DNA from 2 places in the Streptomyces sp. NPDC005281 genome. Region 2 is predicted to be linked to the other one. Evidence: riboswitches for the same ligand, from Rfam matches in the RefSeq annotation. Region 2 holds a riboswitch; the other holds the start of a gene.

What was found. A riboswitch is a leader RNA that binds a small molecule or an ion and turns the genes downstream of it on or off. The one in region 2 is predicted to bind cyclic di-AMP.
Positions count from the first base shown of each region.
Region 1: another riboswitch for cyclic di-AMP. It lies ahead of ABZV42_RS14095 (peptidoglycan DD-metalloendopeptidase family protein); the one in region 2 lies ahead of ABZV42_RS00425 (transglycosylase family protein).

Region 1 is NZ_JBEXGX010000008.1:157,824-164,791, forward strand. Features, by position in the region: gene ABZV42_RS14085 (HPr family phosphocarrier protein) at 124-405, shown strand; gene ABZV42_RS14090 (GntR family transcriptional regulator) at 648-1,340, opposite strand; gene ABZV42_RS14095 (peptidoglycan DD-metalloendopeptidase family protein) at 1,536-2,303, opposite strand; cyclic di-AMP (ydaO/yuaA leader) riboswitch at 2,316-2,472, opposite strand; gene ABZV42_RS14100 (pitrilysin family protein) at 2,687-4,075, opposite strand; gene ABZV42_RS14105 (pitrilysin family protein) at 4,072-5,433, opposite strand; gene ABZV42_RS14110 (DNA topoisomerase IV subunit A) at 5,782-6,968, shown strand, end outside.
Region 2 is NZ_JBEXGX010000001.1:99,005-105,972, forward strand. Features, by position in the region: gene eno (phosphopyruvate hydratase) at 38-1,324, opposite strand; gene ABZV42_RS00425 (transglycosylase family protein) at 1,710-2,423, opposite strand; cyclic di-AMP (ydaO/yuaA leader) riboswitch at 2,428-2,621, opposite strand; gene ABZV42_RS00430 (transglycosylase family protein) at 2,811-3,674, opposite strand; gene ABZV42_RS00435 (cytochrome P450) at 3,989-5,260, opposite strand; gene ABZV42_RS00440 (nucleoside triphosphate pyrophosphohydrolase) at 5,582-6,706, opposite strand; gene ABZV42_RS00445 (SurA N-terminal domain-containing protein) at 6,807-6,968, opposite strand, start outside.

The DNA.
Region 1 (6,968 bases), on a different contig from region 2:
ACGGGCGTCGGAACGGGCGTTTGACCGACACCGCGGCAGGGCGGGACCCGGGACCGTCCGGGCATGCCTCACGATATGGAACACTGGTCTAGACAACCCTGAACACCCGAAGGGCAGCATCACATGGCTGAGCGCCGCGTCAACGTCGGCTGGACCGAGGGCCTCCACGCCCGCCCCGCCTCCATCTTCGTCCGGGCGGCCACGGCCTCCGGCGTCCCCCTGACGATCGCCAAGGCCGGTGGAGACCCCGTCAACGCGGCCTCCATGCTCGCGGTCCTCGGCCTCGGCGCCCAGGGCGGCGAGGAGATCGTCCTCTCGTCGGACTCCGAGGGCGCGGAGGCCGCTCTCGACCGTCTGGCGAGGCTGGTCGCCGAGGGGCTCGACGAGCTCCCCGAGACCGTCTGAGCCGCCCACAAGGCATCAGGACGCATGCGGCTGAGCCGCGCCCCCTCTCCGGGTGGCGCGGCTCAGCCGTTTCCGTACCCCGCTCGGCGATTCCCCCGGGTGCCCCGCCGGGCCCCTCGCGGCGCGGGTACGAGAATGTCGTGTGCCGGAATTCCGGAGACAGGAAGGAATCCGGACACACAAATAAAAGGGCACCGAAATTGAGCCCCGCAAATTATCTCTCTTTGTATACGGCGTCCGTGTTAATGACGCAGGCCCATCATGTTTACGGGATGTTGCGAACTTCTCACACGGTCCGGCCGTTCGCCGCCGGGAAATCGGAGCCGGTGCGCGGTCGTGGCACGCTCGGCGTGCAGGGCCGTGATCGCGCGGGCCCGCTCGCTGTCGCCGCGGGCCACCGCGTCCACGATGCCGCCGTGCTCCGCCCAGGACTCCGCGGGATCGGCCGGCGCCTCCACCGAGTACATCCAGGCGATCTTGTGGCGCAGCTGGGCGAGCGCGGAGGTCAGGGCGGAACTGCCGGACGCCTGCGCGAGCGTTTCGTGGAACCAGCCGCCCAGCGAGCGCAGATCCTCGCTGTGGCCTCGCCTGGAACGCTCCTGCCCCAGCCTGACCAGGCCGCGCAGCACCTTGAGATGGGCCTCCGTGCGCCGCTGCGCGGCCCTCGCGGCGCCCAGCGGCTCCAGCAGCATGCGCATCTCCAGGAGGTCCGCCGCCTCCTGCTCGGTGGGCTCCGCGACACACGCGCCCGCGTGCCGGCGGGTGACCACGAAGCCCTCGGCCTCGAGCGTGCGCAGAGCCTCGCGCACGGGGACGCGCGAGACGCCGTACCGCCGCGCCAGCAGTTCCTCGGTGAGCCGGCCGCCGCGCTCGTAGACACCCGCGACGATGTCGTCACGGATCGCCGTGCACACCGAGTGCGCCGGAATACGCATGACCGACCTCCGCTTTAATCCCCGTGAAACGCCGTCCATTGACGCTTCTTCAGTGACTCTATTGCAGGAAGCCTGAATTTCCGATGGCAGGCCGGAATCCATGGATATTTTTTGGACAGACGGCCGCGGAAACGATGATGCCCCGGCTCGGTGAGCCGGGGCATCGAAAGCGGTGAAGAAGCCGCGAAGCGGTCGTCAGACGTTGACGCCGTGCGAGCGCAGGTACGCGACCGGGTCGATGTCCGAGCCGTACTCCGCGGTCGTACGGGCCTCGAAGTGGAGGTGCGGTCCCGTGGTGTTGCCGGTGTCCCCGGAGAGGCCGATCTGCTGCCCAGGGGTGACTGTCTGCCCCACGGACACCCCGATGGACGACAGGTGGCCGTACATGGTGTACGTGCCGTCGTGCATCTTGATCACGACTTGATTGCCGTAGGCGCCGCCCCAGCCGGCCGTGACGACCGTGCCGGCGCCGACGACGTGGACCGAGGTGCCGGACGCGGCGTGGAAGTCGACGCCGGTGTGGCTGCCGGAGGACCAGAGGCTGCTGCTGGCCTTGTAGCCGGTGGAGACGTACGAACCGGTGATCGGCATGACGAAGGTGTTCAGGCGCTTTCGCTCGGCCTCGCGGGCGGCGCGCTCCTTGGTCTCACGAAGCTTCGCGGCCTGCTCCGCGGCCTGCTTGCGCGCGGTCTGCTCGGCCTGCTTGCGCGCGGCGGCCTCGTCGGCGGCGCGCTGCTGCGCGAAGGCCTGGGCGTCGATCTGGTCGGCGACCGTGTCGTTGAGGGTGACGGCCTGGGTCAGCCCGGTCTGCTCGACGGAGGCTTCCGCGGCGAACGCGGGGGCGGCCAGGGTTCCGATCACGCCGGTGGTGGTGAGCGCCGCGACCCCGACGGCGGTCGTGGTGGTGCTGTGCACCCGGCTGCTCGTACGACGATGCTTGCCGGTGCCACAGGTGAACGCCATGTAGGGGCTGATCCTTTCCTTCCCTCTCGCCTACCGGGTTAGCTGACGGGTTCGGAGCAGGAAGGTCTCCTACGGACTCCCTCCGAAGAGGGCGTCCGATTCACCCCAGGGACTGCGTGGGTCCCCGGCTCCCCTGACTCGCGTCACGGGGACTCGGCGATGACTGTCCGGTGCCGCGGGCGCGGCGCACTGCATGACGAACAGCCGCCCCGACGCTAGACGGGGCCTCTTTCGAACAACAAACGGATCACGATTTTTGTAACGCATCCCACAGGGCAGAAGGGCAACCAGCATACGAATGCGGACATCTTGGGGGCTGTGGCGAAAAAGGGAGGGCCCTGACGGCTCCTCAGCCGTCAGGGCCCTCCCGGGGCGCACGGGTTCTACTCGGCGGCCACCACGGTGACTTCACCGATTCCGAGAGCCCTGACCGGCTCCGCGATCTGCGCCGCGTCGCCGACCAGGACGGTCACCAGACGGTCCGTCGGGAAGGCGCTCACGGCGGCCGCGGTGGCCTCCACCGTGCCGGTGGCGGCCAGTTGCCGGTAGAGCGTCGCCTGATAGTCGTCCGGCAGGTGCTGCTCGACCTGGTCGGCGAGTGTGCTCGCGACGGCCGCCGCCGTCTCGAACTTGAGGGGTGCGACACCCACCAGGTTCTGCACGGCGACGTCGCGCTCCTGGTCGGTCAGCCCCTCGGCGGCGAGGGTGCGCAGCACCTTCCACAGGTCGTCGAGCGCCGGACCGGTGTTGGGGGTGTCGATCGAGCCGCTGATGGCGAGCATCGCGGCGCCCGTGCCGTCCGGCGCGGAGCGCAGGACCTGCCCGAACGCCCGCACGCCGTAGGTGTAGCCCTTCTCCTCGCGCAGGACGCGGTCGAGGCGCGAGGTGAGGGTCCCGCCGAGGCAGTACGTGCCGAGGACCTGGGCGGCCCACACACGGTCGTGCCGGTCGGCACCCACCCGGCCGATGAGCAGCTGCGTCTGGACGGCGCCGGGGCGGTCGACGACGATCACGCGGCCGGTGTCGTCGGCGCTCACCGGCGGCACGGGAAGCGGTTCGGCGAACGAGCCCGTCCAGGAGCCGAGCGTGTCGGCGAGCAGCTCGTCGAGCTCGACATCGGTCAGGTCGCCGACGACGACGGCGGTGGCCGTGGCGGGGCGCACGTGCTTCTCGTAGAAGCCGCGTACGGCCGACGAGTCGATGTTCCGGACGGTCTCCTCGGTGCCCTGGCGCGGGCGTGCCATGCGCGCGCTCGCCGGGAACAGCTCCTTGGAGAGCTCCTTGGCCGCGCGACGGGCGGGATTGGCCGTCTCGTGCGGGATCTCGTCCAGCCGGTTGGTCACCAGCCGCTCGACCTCGCTGTCCGCGAACGCGGGGGCCCGCAGGGCGTCGGCGAGCAGGCCGAGGGCCTTGGCCAGGCGCGAGACGGGCACTTCGAGCGACAGGCGTACGCCGGGGTGGTCGGCGTGCGCGTCGAGCGTGGCGCCGCAGCGCTCCAGTTCGGCGGCGAAGTCCTCGGCCGAGTGCTTGTCGGTGCCCTCGGAGAAGGCGCGCGCCATGATCGTGGCGATGCCGTCCAGGCCCGCGGGCTCGGCGTCCAGCGGCGCGGCGAGGTTCACCTCGACGGCGACGACCTGCTGGCCGGGGCGGTGGCAGCGCAGCACGGTCAGACCGTTGTCCAGGGTGCCGCGCTCGGGGGCGGGGAACGCCCACGGCTTCGGCCGGCCCGCCTCGGGCTGCGGGTGGAAGTCCATGGTGGCGAGCTCGGTCACTTCGCCGCCTCCTCGTCGGTCTCGTCGGCGGAGTCAGCCGCGTCCGCGGCTTGGGCGGTGGTCGGCTCGTAGACGAGCACCGCGCGGTTGTCGGGGCGCAGGCGGGCCTTGGCGGCCTCCCGGACCTCATCAGCCGTGACGTCGAGGACGCGCTGCACGGCGGTCAGGGCGAGCTGCGGGTCACCGAACAGGACGGCGAACCGGCACAGTTCGTCGGCACGGCCGGCGACGGTGCCGAGCCGGTCGAGCCATTCGCGTTCCAACTGGGCCTGGGCGCGCTCCATTTCCCTGGCCGTGGGGCCCTCCTCGGCGAACCGGGCGAGCTCCTCGTCGACTGCGGCCTCGATGACCGGGACCTCGACGTCGCCGGACGTCTTCACGTCCAGCCACCCCAGGGAGGGCGCTCCGGCGAGCCGCAGCAGGCCGAACCCGGCCGCGACGGCGGTACGGTCACGGCGCACGAGCCGGTTGTAGAGCCGGGAGGACTCGCCGCCTCCGAGGACGGTGAGTGCCAGGTCGGCGGCGTCGCACGCGCGCGTGCCGTCCTCCGGGAGCCGGTAGGCGGCCATCAGCGCGCGTGCCGGGACGTCCTCCTCGACGACCTCGCGCAGCTGCTCGCCGATGATCTCGGGGAGCGAGCCGTCCCGCGGGGCGGGCTTGCCGTCGTGCCCGGGGATGGAGCCGAAGTACTTCTCGACCCAGGCGAGCGTCTGCTCCGGATCGATGTCGCCGACGACGGACAGGACCGCGTTGTTGGGCGCGTAGTTGGTGCGGAAGAACGCGCGGGCGTCCTCCAGGGTGGCCGCGTCCAGGTCCGCCATCGACCCGATCGGGGTGTGGTGGTACGGGTGGCCCTCGGGGTACGAGAGCGCGGTGAGCTTCTCGAAGGCGGTGCCGTAAGGGACGTTGTCGTAACGCTGGCGGCGCTCGTTCTTCACGACGTCGCGCTGGTTCTCCATGGACTCGTCGTCCAGCGCCTCCAGCAGCGACCCCATGCGGTCGGCCTCCAGCCAGAGGGCGAGCTCCAGCTGGTGGGTGGGCATGGTCTCGAAGTAGTTGGTGCGCTCGAAGCTCGTCGTGCCGTTGAGCGAGCCGCCGGCGCCCTGGACGAGTTCGAAGTGGCCGTTGCCGTGGACCTGCTTGGAGCCCTGGAACATCAGGTGCTCGAAAAGGTGGGCGAGTCCGGTCCGGCCCTTGACCTCGTGGCGTGAGCCGACGTCGTACCAGAGGCACACCGCGGCGACCGGGGTCAGATGGTCCTCGGAGAGCACCACGCGCAGGCCGTTGGCCAGGCGGTGCTCGGTCGCTGTCAGGCCGCCGGAGCCTGCCTCAGCTGTGGCCGTGTGACCCATGGGCATGTACGTCCCTTCGATCGCGGAACTGCGTCATTCCTGTCGGTCCTGCCACTGTATGCAAGCGCGCGGACGGCTGGCGCGGTTCCCGCGCCTCGTACGCCGAGAGCGAGACTCACGCGTGCCCCCGGCCCGCTTGGGGAAGCTCCTGCGGAAACGCCGCGAACGCGCTCGGGGCCCGCCGGGCACCGGGCCGCGGGGCTGTCCGGGAGGGGTCCCGGCGACGCCCGCGGAGCGCGCCGGAGGGGCGCTACGGACGGGTCGCGGTCGGCGTTGTCAGTGGGGCGGTCCACAATGGTGCGCGTCAGAACCCGTTCATGCCCCGGCAGAGACCGTGAAGGAGCCGCAGCAGCGATGGCCCGCCGTAGCACGAAGACCCCGCCGCCCGACGACTCGTACGAGGAGAAGATCCTCGACATCGACGTCGTGGACGAGATGCAGGGCTCCTTCCTCGAATACGCGTACTCGGTCATCTACTCGCGAGCCCTGCCCGACGCCCGAGACGGCCTGAAGCCGGTTCACCGTCGCATCGTGTACCAGATGAACGAGATGGGCCTGCGCCCCGACCGCGGCTATGTGAAGTGCGCCCGTGTCGTCGGCGAGGTCATGGGTAAGCTGCACCCGCACGGCGACGCGTCGATCTACGACGCCCTGGTGCGTCTGGCGCAGCCCTTCTCCATGCGTGTGCCCCTGGTCGACGGCCACGGCAACTTCGGCTCGCTCGGCAACGACGACCCGCCGGCCGCGATGCGTTACACCGAGGCCCGGATGGCCGACGCGACGTCGCTCATGACGGAGTCGATCGACGAGGACACCGTCGACTTCACGCCCAACTACGACGGCCAGGAGCGGGAGCCGGTGGCTCTCCCCGCCGCCTTCCCGAACCTCCTGGTCAACGGCTCGTCGGGGATCGCCGTCGGCATGGCCACCAACATGCCGCCGCACAACCTCGGCGAGGTCATCGCCGCCGCCCGGCACCTCATCCGCTACCCGGGCGCCGACCTCGAGACGCTGATGAAGCATGTCCCGGGCCCGGACCTGCCCACCGGCGGCCGGATCGTCGGCCTCTCCGGGATCAGGGACGCGTACGAGTCGGGCCGCGGCACCTTCAAGATCCGCGCCACGGTGTCCGTGGAGGACGTCACGGCGCGCCGCAAGGGCATCGTCGTCACCGAACTGCCCTTCGCCGTCGGTCCCGAGAAGGTGATCTCCAAGATCAAGGACCTGGTCGGCTCGAAGAAGCTCCAGGGCATCGCCGACGTCAAGGACCTCACCGACCGTGCGCACGGCCTGCGCCTGGTCATCGAGATCAAGAACGGCTTCGTGCCGGAGGCCGTCCTCGAACAGCTCTACAAGCTGACGCCGATGGAGGAGTCCTTCGGCATCAACAACGTGGCCCTGGTGGACGGCCAGCCGCTCACCCTGGGCCTCAAGGAGCTGCTGGAGGTCTACCTCGACCACCGCTTCGAGGTCGTACGCCGCCGCAGCGAGTTCCGCCGCACCAAGAAGCGCGACCGGCTGCACCTGGTCGAGGGGCTCCT
Region 2 (6,968 bases):
TGCGGGCTCAGTGCTTCAAACGATGGGCCGTGCGGGCTCAGCCCTTGAAGCGGGGGAACGCCGAGCGGCCGGCGTACACCGCGGCGTCGTCGAGGATCTCCTCGATGCGCAGCAGCTGGTTGTACTTGGCGACACGGTCCGAGCGGGCCGGGGCGCCGGTCTTGATCTGACCACAGTTCACCGCGACCGCGAGGTCGGCGATGGTGACGTCCTCGGTCTCGCCGGAGCGGTGGGACATCATGCACTTGAAGCCGTTGCGCTGGGCCAGCTCGACGGCGTCCAGGGTCTCGGTCAGCGAACCGATCTGGTTGACCTTGACGAGCAGGGCGTTGGCGGAGCCCTCCTCGATGCCGCGGGCCAGACGCTCCGGGTTGGTGACGAAGAGGTCGTCGCCGACGATCTGGACCTTGTCGCCCAGCTTGTCGGTGATGACCTTCCAGCCGGCCCAGTCGTCCTCGTACAGCGGGTCCTCGATGGAGATGAGCGGGTACGCGGAGACGAGCTCCTCGTAGTACTCGGTCATCTCGGCGGCCGAGCGGGACTTGCCCTCGAACTCGTACTTGCCGTCCTTGTAGAACTCGGACGCGGCGACGTCGAGCGCGAGCGCGATCTGCTCGCCGGGGATGTAACCGGCCTGCTTGATGGCCTCGACGATGAGGTCGAGGGCGGCGCGGTTGGACTCCAGGTTCGGGGCGAAGCCGCCCTCGTCGCCGAGGCCGGTGGACAGACCCTTGGTCTTCAGCACCTTCTTGAGGGTGTGGTAGACCTCGGCGCCCCAGCGCAGGGCCTCGGAGAAGGACTCCGCGCCGATCGGGGCGATCATGAACTCCTGGATGTCCACGTTGGAGTCGGCGTGCGAGCCGCCGTTCAGGATGTTCATCATCGGAACGGGCAGCAGGTGCGCGTTCGGGCCGCCCAGGTAGCGGAAGAGCGGCAGGTCGGACGCCTCGGAGGCGGCGTGCGCGACGGCGAGCGAGACGCCGAGGATGGCGTTGGCGCCGAGCGAGCCCTTGTTGTCGGTGGCGTCCAGGTCGAACATCGCCTGGTCGATCAGACGCTGCTCGGTGGCGTCGTAGCCGACGAGCTCCGGGCCGATCTGCTCGATGACGGCGAGGACGGCCTTCTCGACACCCTTGCCGTGGTAGCGGTTGGGGTCACCGTCGCGAAGCTCGATGGCCTCGAAGGCTCCGGTGGAGGCACCGGAGGGAACGGCGGCACGACCCGTGCTGCCGTCGTCGAGGCCGACCTCGACCTCGACCGTGGGGTTGCCTCGGGAGTCCAGGATTTCCCGGGCTACGACGACGTCGATGGACGGCACGAGCATCTCCTTATATGGGATGTGACGCGGGTACGCGGGGCCGGCAGCCCCGCGGGATGAGCCTAACCGGCTCACGGGGATCGGCCAGCGATCGACCACCCCTTGAGCGGAACTGAGCCTACATATTGTTCCTGAACGGAACAAAAAAAGAAATAAAAAACCCCGCTCCGGCGCGTGCGGGGGAACACGCGCCGGAGCGGGGAGCCCGTGGGGACGGGGGGCCTCACCCGGCCTCGGATGCGGAGGCCGTGCGAGGAAGCCGCGGTTCGGCCGAAGCCGTGCGGCGCCGGCCGTGCGAGGGGGCCACGGACCGGCGGAGCCGTGCGGCGCGCGCCGGGATCGGGACCGCCCTCCGCCGAAGGCGGCCAGGTCAGCCGGCGTGCCGCACCGCTCAGTGGAGGTGCAGCTGCTGGCCCGGGTAGATGAAGTCGGCGTCGGAGACGATGCCCTTGTTCAGCTTGAACAGCTTCTGCCAGCCGCCCTTGACGTGCTTCTTCTCGGCGATGGAGCTGAGGCTGTCACCCTTGACGACCTTGTACTCGCCGTCACCCTTCTTGACCTTCTTGCCGGTCGGCGTGGTGACGGTCTTCTGGACGGCGGGGCGCTCCGCGGAACGGGCGGCGTGCTGCTCCGTCGTACGGGTGGCGGGGGCGCTCTGCGAGCCGCTCGAGGAGGAGGTGGAGGCGGGGGCGGAGGCGGACGGGGCCGCCGGGGCCGCGCCGCCGTCGTTCGGGGTGCTCGACAGGCCGGTGCCGCAGGTCGGCCAGGCGCCCTTGCCTTGCGCGGCGAGGACCTTCTCGCCGATGGCGATCTGCTGCGACTTCGAGGCCTGGTCGGCGGTCGAGGCGTAGGCGGTGCCGCCGTACGCGGCCCAGGTGGAGGTCGAGAACTGGAGGCCGCCGTAGTAGCCGTTGCCGGTGTTGATCGACCAGTTGCCGCCGGACTCGCACTGGGCGACGGCGTCCCACTCGGAGGTGGTGGCGGCGGAGGCGTTGCCGGCCGCCATCAGCGGGGCGGCGATGGCGACACCGGTGACACCGGCGAGCGTGGCGACGCGGGTGGCCTTGTTCGGGCGGCGGTGCTTGCCCTTGCTGGAGAACAGCATGGAGAGATCCCCTCACCGACGCCTGCGAGGTGAGCTGTCGGGTTCGGGCCGGTGTAGTTGCCCGGCCACGCGCCTTCGTTCCCGTCTCCAGGACACTCGGCACGCGGCTTCACCCCAAGCCGTTCCCGGATGCCTCTCGACTCCCGGGCCCGGCACTTACCTTGGGTCCCCCGCTCCTGCCTACGGCGCATGACGCGACGACTGTTCCCGTACGGCCGTTGGCAGGATTCGGCGTTGCGACCGTCGGAGCCCGCTGTGGCGAGCGGTCACGACCGTAAGCAGTCCATAGGCGGAATTTCAAAGACGATCAGGGCTTCTGAGACTCATGTCTCACTCGCACCAAACCGGACATTCCGCAGCGAAACGTGACGCGAACTCCCGCTGCCACTAGGCCGTTTCGGCGACGACGGCAATGCTCCGACCAGGGACGACGAGGCCGGGACCGCTGTCGGCCGCACCCGGGTCCACGGCGGACAGGTTGCCCCAATCGTCCTGGGCGCCAGGGCTGTCGGAAGAGTCCCAGAGACTGCCAAGGACCTTCGCGGCGTACGAGTCGTCGACGGTGTCGCTCTCCACGCTCGCGGCATGCCGGCCGGCCGAGCTGTCGGCGCCACCGCCGGTCGCGGTCTCCGCGGCCTTCCCGCCGCGGTGCCGCCCACCGGAGTCCGGAGTCTCGGAAGCGCTCGAAGAGGCTTCCTTCTGACCCGGTTTGGCCGATTCGTCACTCTTGCCGGTCGTCGCACCCGAGCCGTCGGAACTCTGCGAGGCGCTGGGGGTCGGGGTGCTGTCGGCCGCGCCCGACGAGTCACCCGAAGCGGACGAACCGGTCGAAGGGGACGAGCTGGGCGAAGTCGCCAAACCGGATGAAATGTATGAACCCAAGTCGCCCTCGCCGTTCGACGAGTCGGCGGCCAGACCCGTGTCGACGCTGACCTCGCCCGAGCCCTTGCTGAGCCCGGAGAGCGGCCCGCAGGTCGGCCAGGCCTTGAGACCCTGGTCGGCGAGCACCTTCTCGGCGACGGCTATCTGCTGCGAGCGGCTGGCCTGGTCGGCCGTCTGCGCGTACTCGAGACCGCCGTACGTCTCCCAGTTGTCCTGGTCGAGCTGAAGGCCGCCGTAGTACCCGTTGCCCTGGTCGGCGCTCCACGCGCCACCGCTCTCGCACTGCGCCACCCGGTCCCAGGTGGTCCCGTCGGCCGCGCTGGCACTCGTCGCGGCGAGCAGCGGAATGACGATCGCAGATCCGGTCACTCCCGCGGCGACGATGAGCGCCGGGGCCTGACGAGGGCGACGGTGACGGCCGTTCCCGGAGAGCATGCGCAAGCCTTTCGAGTGACAGCGGGGAGCACCGCGGCTCCTGCTAAGTGAGAAGCAGAGGCGCCGCGTTGATGGGTGAACGTAGTCGCAGTCGATCGCTGGTTACAAGTCGATGCAGTACAGATCACGCGAAGATCACAGATTTGATGGACCGTCACGTTCCGGTAGCCCCGAAGAGGCCTTTTCCGGTATGCGGAAGAGCCCCTTCGGCCGCGGCGCCGAAGGGTCGGCGATGAACCGATCAAGGCCTATTTGACCGGGGTGAACTCCACCGGAAGCGTGCGCAATCCGCGCATAATGAGCCCTCCGCGCCAGCGCAAATCAGCCGATTCTCCAGCGAGTTGCAGGTCGGGAAGACGGTTGAGGAGCGTACCCAGCGCGGTCTGCCCCTCCAGCCGGGCGAGCGGCGCGCCCAGGCAGTAGTGGATGCCGTGGCCGTAACCCAAGTGCTGAAGGTCACGTCGTGAAAGATCGAGCGTGTCCGGCTCTTCGAAGCGTTCGGGGTCACGGTCCGCCGCCGCGAGGACCACGAGCACGGGGTCGCCGGCCGCGATGTCCTGTCCGCCGATCCGCACGTCCTCGGTCGCGAACCGCCACGTGGCCAGCTCCACGGGCCCGTCGTAGCGCAGGAGTTCCTCGACACCCGTCTCCAGCAGCCCGCTCTCCCCGGCCGCGAGGGAGGTCTGAAGGCGCTCCCGCTGCCCGGGGTGGGTGAGCAGGGCGTGCATCCCGTTCCCGATGAGGTTGACCGTGGTCTCGAACCCGGCGAAGAGCAGGATGAAGGCCATCGCGGCGGCCTCGTTCTCGGTGAGGTGCTCGCCGTGGTCGGAGGCGCGGATGAGCCCGGAGATGAGGTCCTCGCCGGGCGCGGGCTCCGCGGTCAGCGCCTCGCGCTTGCGGTGGATGAGCTCGGCGAGATATCCGCGCATCTTCTTCACGGACCGGGCGACCCCGCCCCTCGGCCCGCCGCCGTGCCGGATCATCATGCCCGCCCAGTCCCGGAAGTCGTCCTGGTCCTCGCGCGGGACGCCGAGCAGGTCGCAGATGGCGTAGATGGGGAGCGGGAAGGCGAACTCGTGGATCAGGTCGGCGGAACCCCTGCCCTCGAACCCGGCGATGAGCTGATCCGTCAGCTCCTGCACCCGCGGGGCGAATTCGGCGACGCGCCGGGGCGTGAACGCCTTGCTGACGAGCCGCCGCAGCCGGGTGTGGTCCGGCGGGTCGATGTTCAGCAGATGCGTCATCAGCTCGGCCTTGCGCTCCCCGGGAATCCCGGTCCGGCCCTTCGCGTGCTCGGGCCCGTCGTGATGCGCGGGATTCTTGGACAGCCGCTGGTCGGCGAGCGTCGCCTTGGCGTCGGCGTACCGCGTGACGAGCCAGGCCTCCACGCCGCTGGGCAGCCGGGTCCGGTGCACGGGCGCGTGCTCCCTGAGCCAGGCGTAGGCCGGATAGGGATCGGTGGCGAACTCCCAGGTGAAGAGTTCGGGGGCGGCGCTGGAGGAGGCTTCGTGCTCGGTCACTCCCCGACGGTATCGGCAGGAAGCGGCGGTCCCATGCTCGCAGTGCGCACGGGAGACGGCCCCCTCCCGTCAGCGGGGCCGGCAGAGGACGGCACACCCTCTGGCCGCAGGGCCGACAGCGGACGGCCCCCTGGCCGCAGGGTCACGTGGGGAGACTGCTCCCCTCCGGATGCCCGGCGATCGGAAGGGGGTCCGGCGCGTACGGCGTCGGCGGAGACCACCCCCGCCCGGCCCCCGCCCCGCACTCGCCGTGCTCGCCGTGCTCCCGCCCAGCCCTCGTCGTGCCGGCCCGTCGCCCGCTGCCCGCTGCCCGTCGCGGCCCTAGGCCCCGTCCTCGTCCTTGCCCTCGTCCTTGCCCTCGCCCTCGTCCTCGCCCTCGCCGTCGTGCATCTGGCCCTCGGCGTCGCGGCCCGCTTCCGTGAAGCCCTCCGCCCCGCGGATCGCGTCACGGTATGTGCGGGCCGCCGCCCGCAGTGCCGCCTCGGGGTCCACGCCCTCGGCCTCGGCCCGGACGGCCATCGCCAGCAGTTCGTACCCCACGCCCTCGCCCGCGGGCAGCGGGACGTCGAGTCCCGCCGTACGCGCCCGGGACGACAGCTTCGCCGACAGCGCGAGGCCCGGCTGGCCGAGCGGGACGCCCTGGGTGACGGAGGTGCGCCGCTTCTCCTCGGCCTTGGTGCGCAGCCAGTGCTCCTTGACCTCCTCGGGCGTGGTGGCCGTCTCGTCGCCGAAGACATGGGGGTGGCGGTGGATCAGCTTGGCGACGATCCCGCCGGCCACGTCGTCGATCGAGAACGGGGCCTCCTGGTCGTCCTCGGCGATCCGGGAGTGGAACACGACCTGGAGCAGGACGTCACCGAGTTCCTCCCGCAGCTCGTCCCGGTCACCTTCCTCGATGGCCTCGACGAGCTCGTACGCCTCCTCCAGGCCGTACTTCGCCAGGCCTTCGTGCGTCTGGCGGGACGACCAGGGGCACTCGGCCCGGATGCGGTCCATCACCTGGACGAGGTCGAGCAGCCGGGCTCCCGGCAGGTCGTACGAGGCGGGCAGCAGCTCCAGGTCGGGCATCCGTATGCGGCCGGAGCCCGCGAGGCCGGCCAGACCGTCGGTGAGCCGGGATTCGCCCTCGCCGGTGGCGACCACGACCACCGTGCGGCCGCCCGCGCACGCGTCGACCAGTTCCCGGGCGGTCGGGGACTCCTCGTCGACCCCGATGCCGGCCTCGCGCAGATACGGCACCTGCGGGTGCGCGCCGTCCGAGCACAGCACCCGGTCGGCACCGTGCAGCGCCTGCCAGGCCTGCCAGGACAGCAGACCGGGTGCGACACGGTGGCTGGTGGTGAGCAGGACGACACGGCCGGCGCCGCCGTCGCCTCCGGCCGTCACATCGGCTGCGGTCCGCTCACTGTCCTGAGCGGCCCCCGTCGGTTCACTGGTTGCGTTCACCCCCCGAACGTAACCCACCCCGCCGACACCCCCGGGGTTGTCCACAGGCCCCCCGGAGGAGGCCGCCGGTCCACCGGCCCAGCGGCCCCTCCCCGACGGGTTACGCGGGCTGCTGCTGCGCCGCCGCCGCGGAGACCTCACGCAGCCACGGCGTCTTCGCCTCGACGCGGCTGCTCTTCTGGACGTCCCAGGCGCCGTAGCGCGGGTTCAGGTCGACGTGCAGCTGCTTGGAGGCGGTGGACATCGCCTTCCAGAAGGCGGC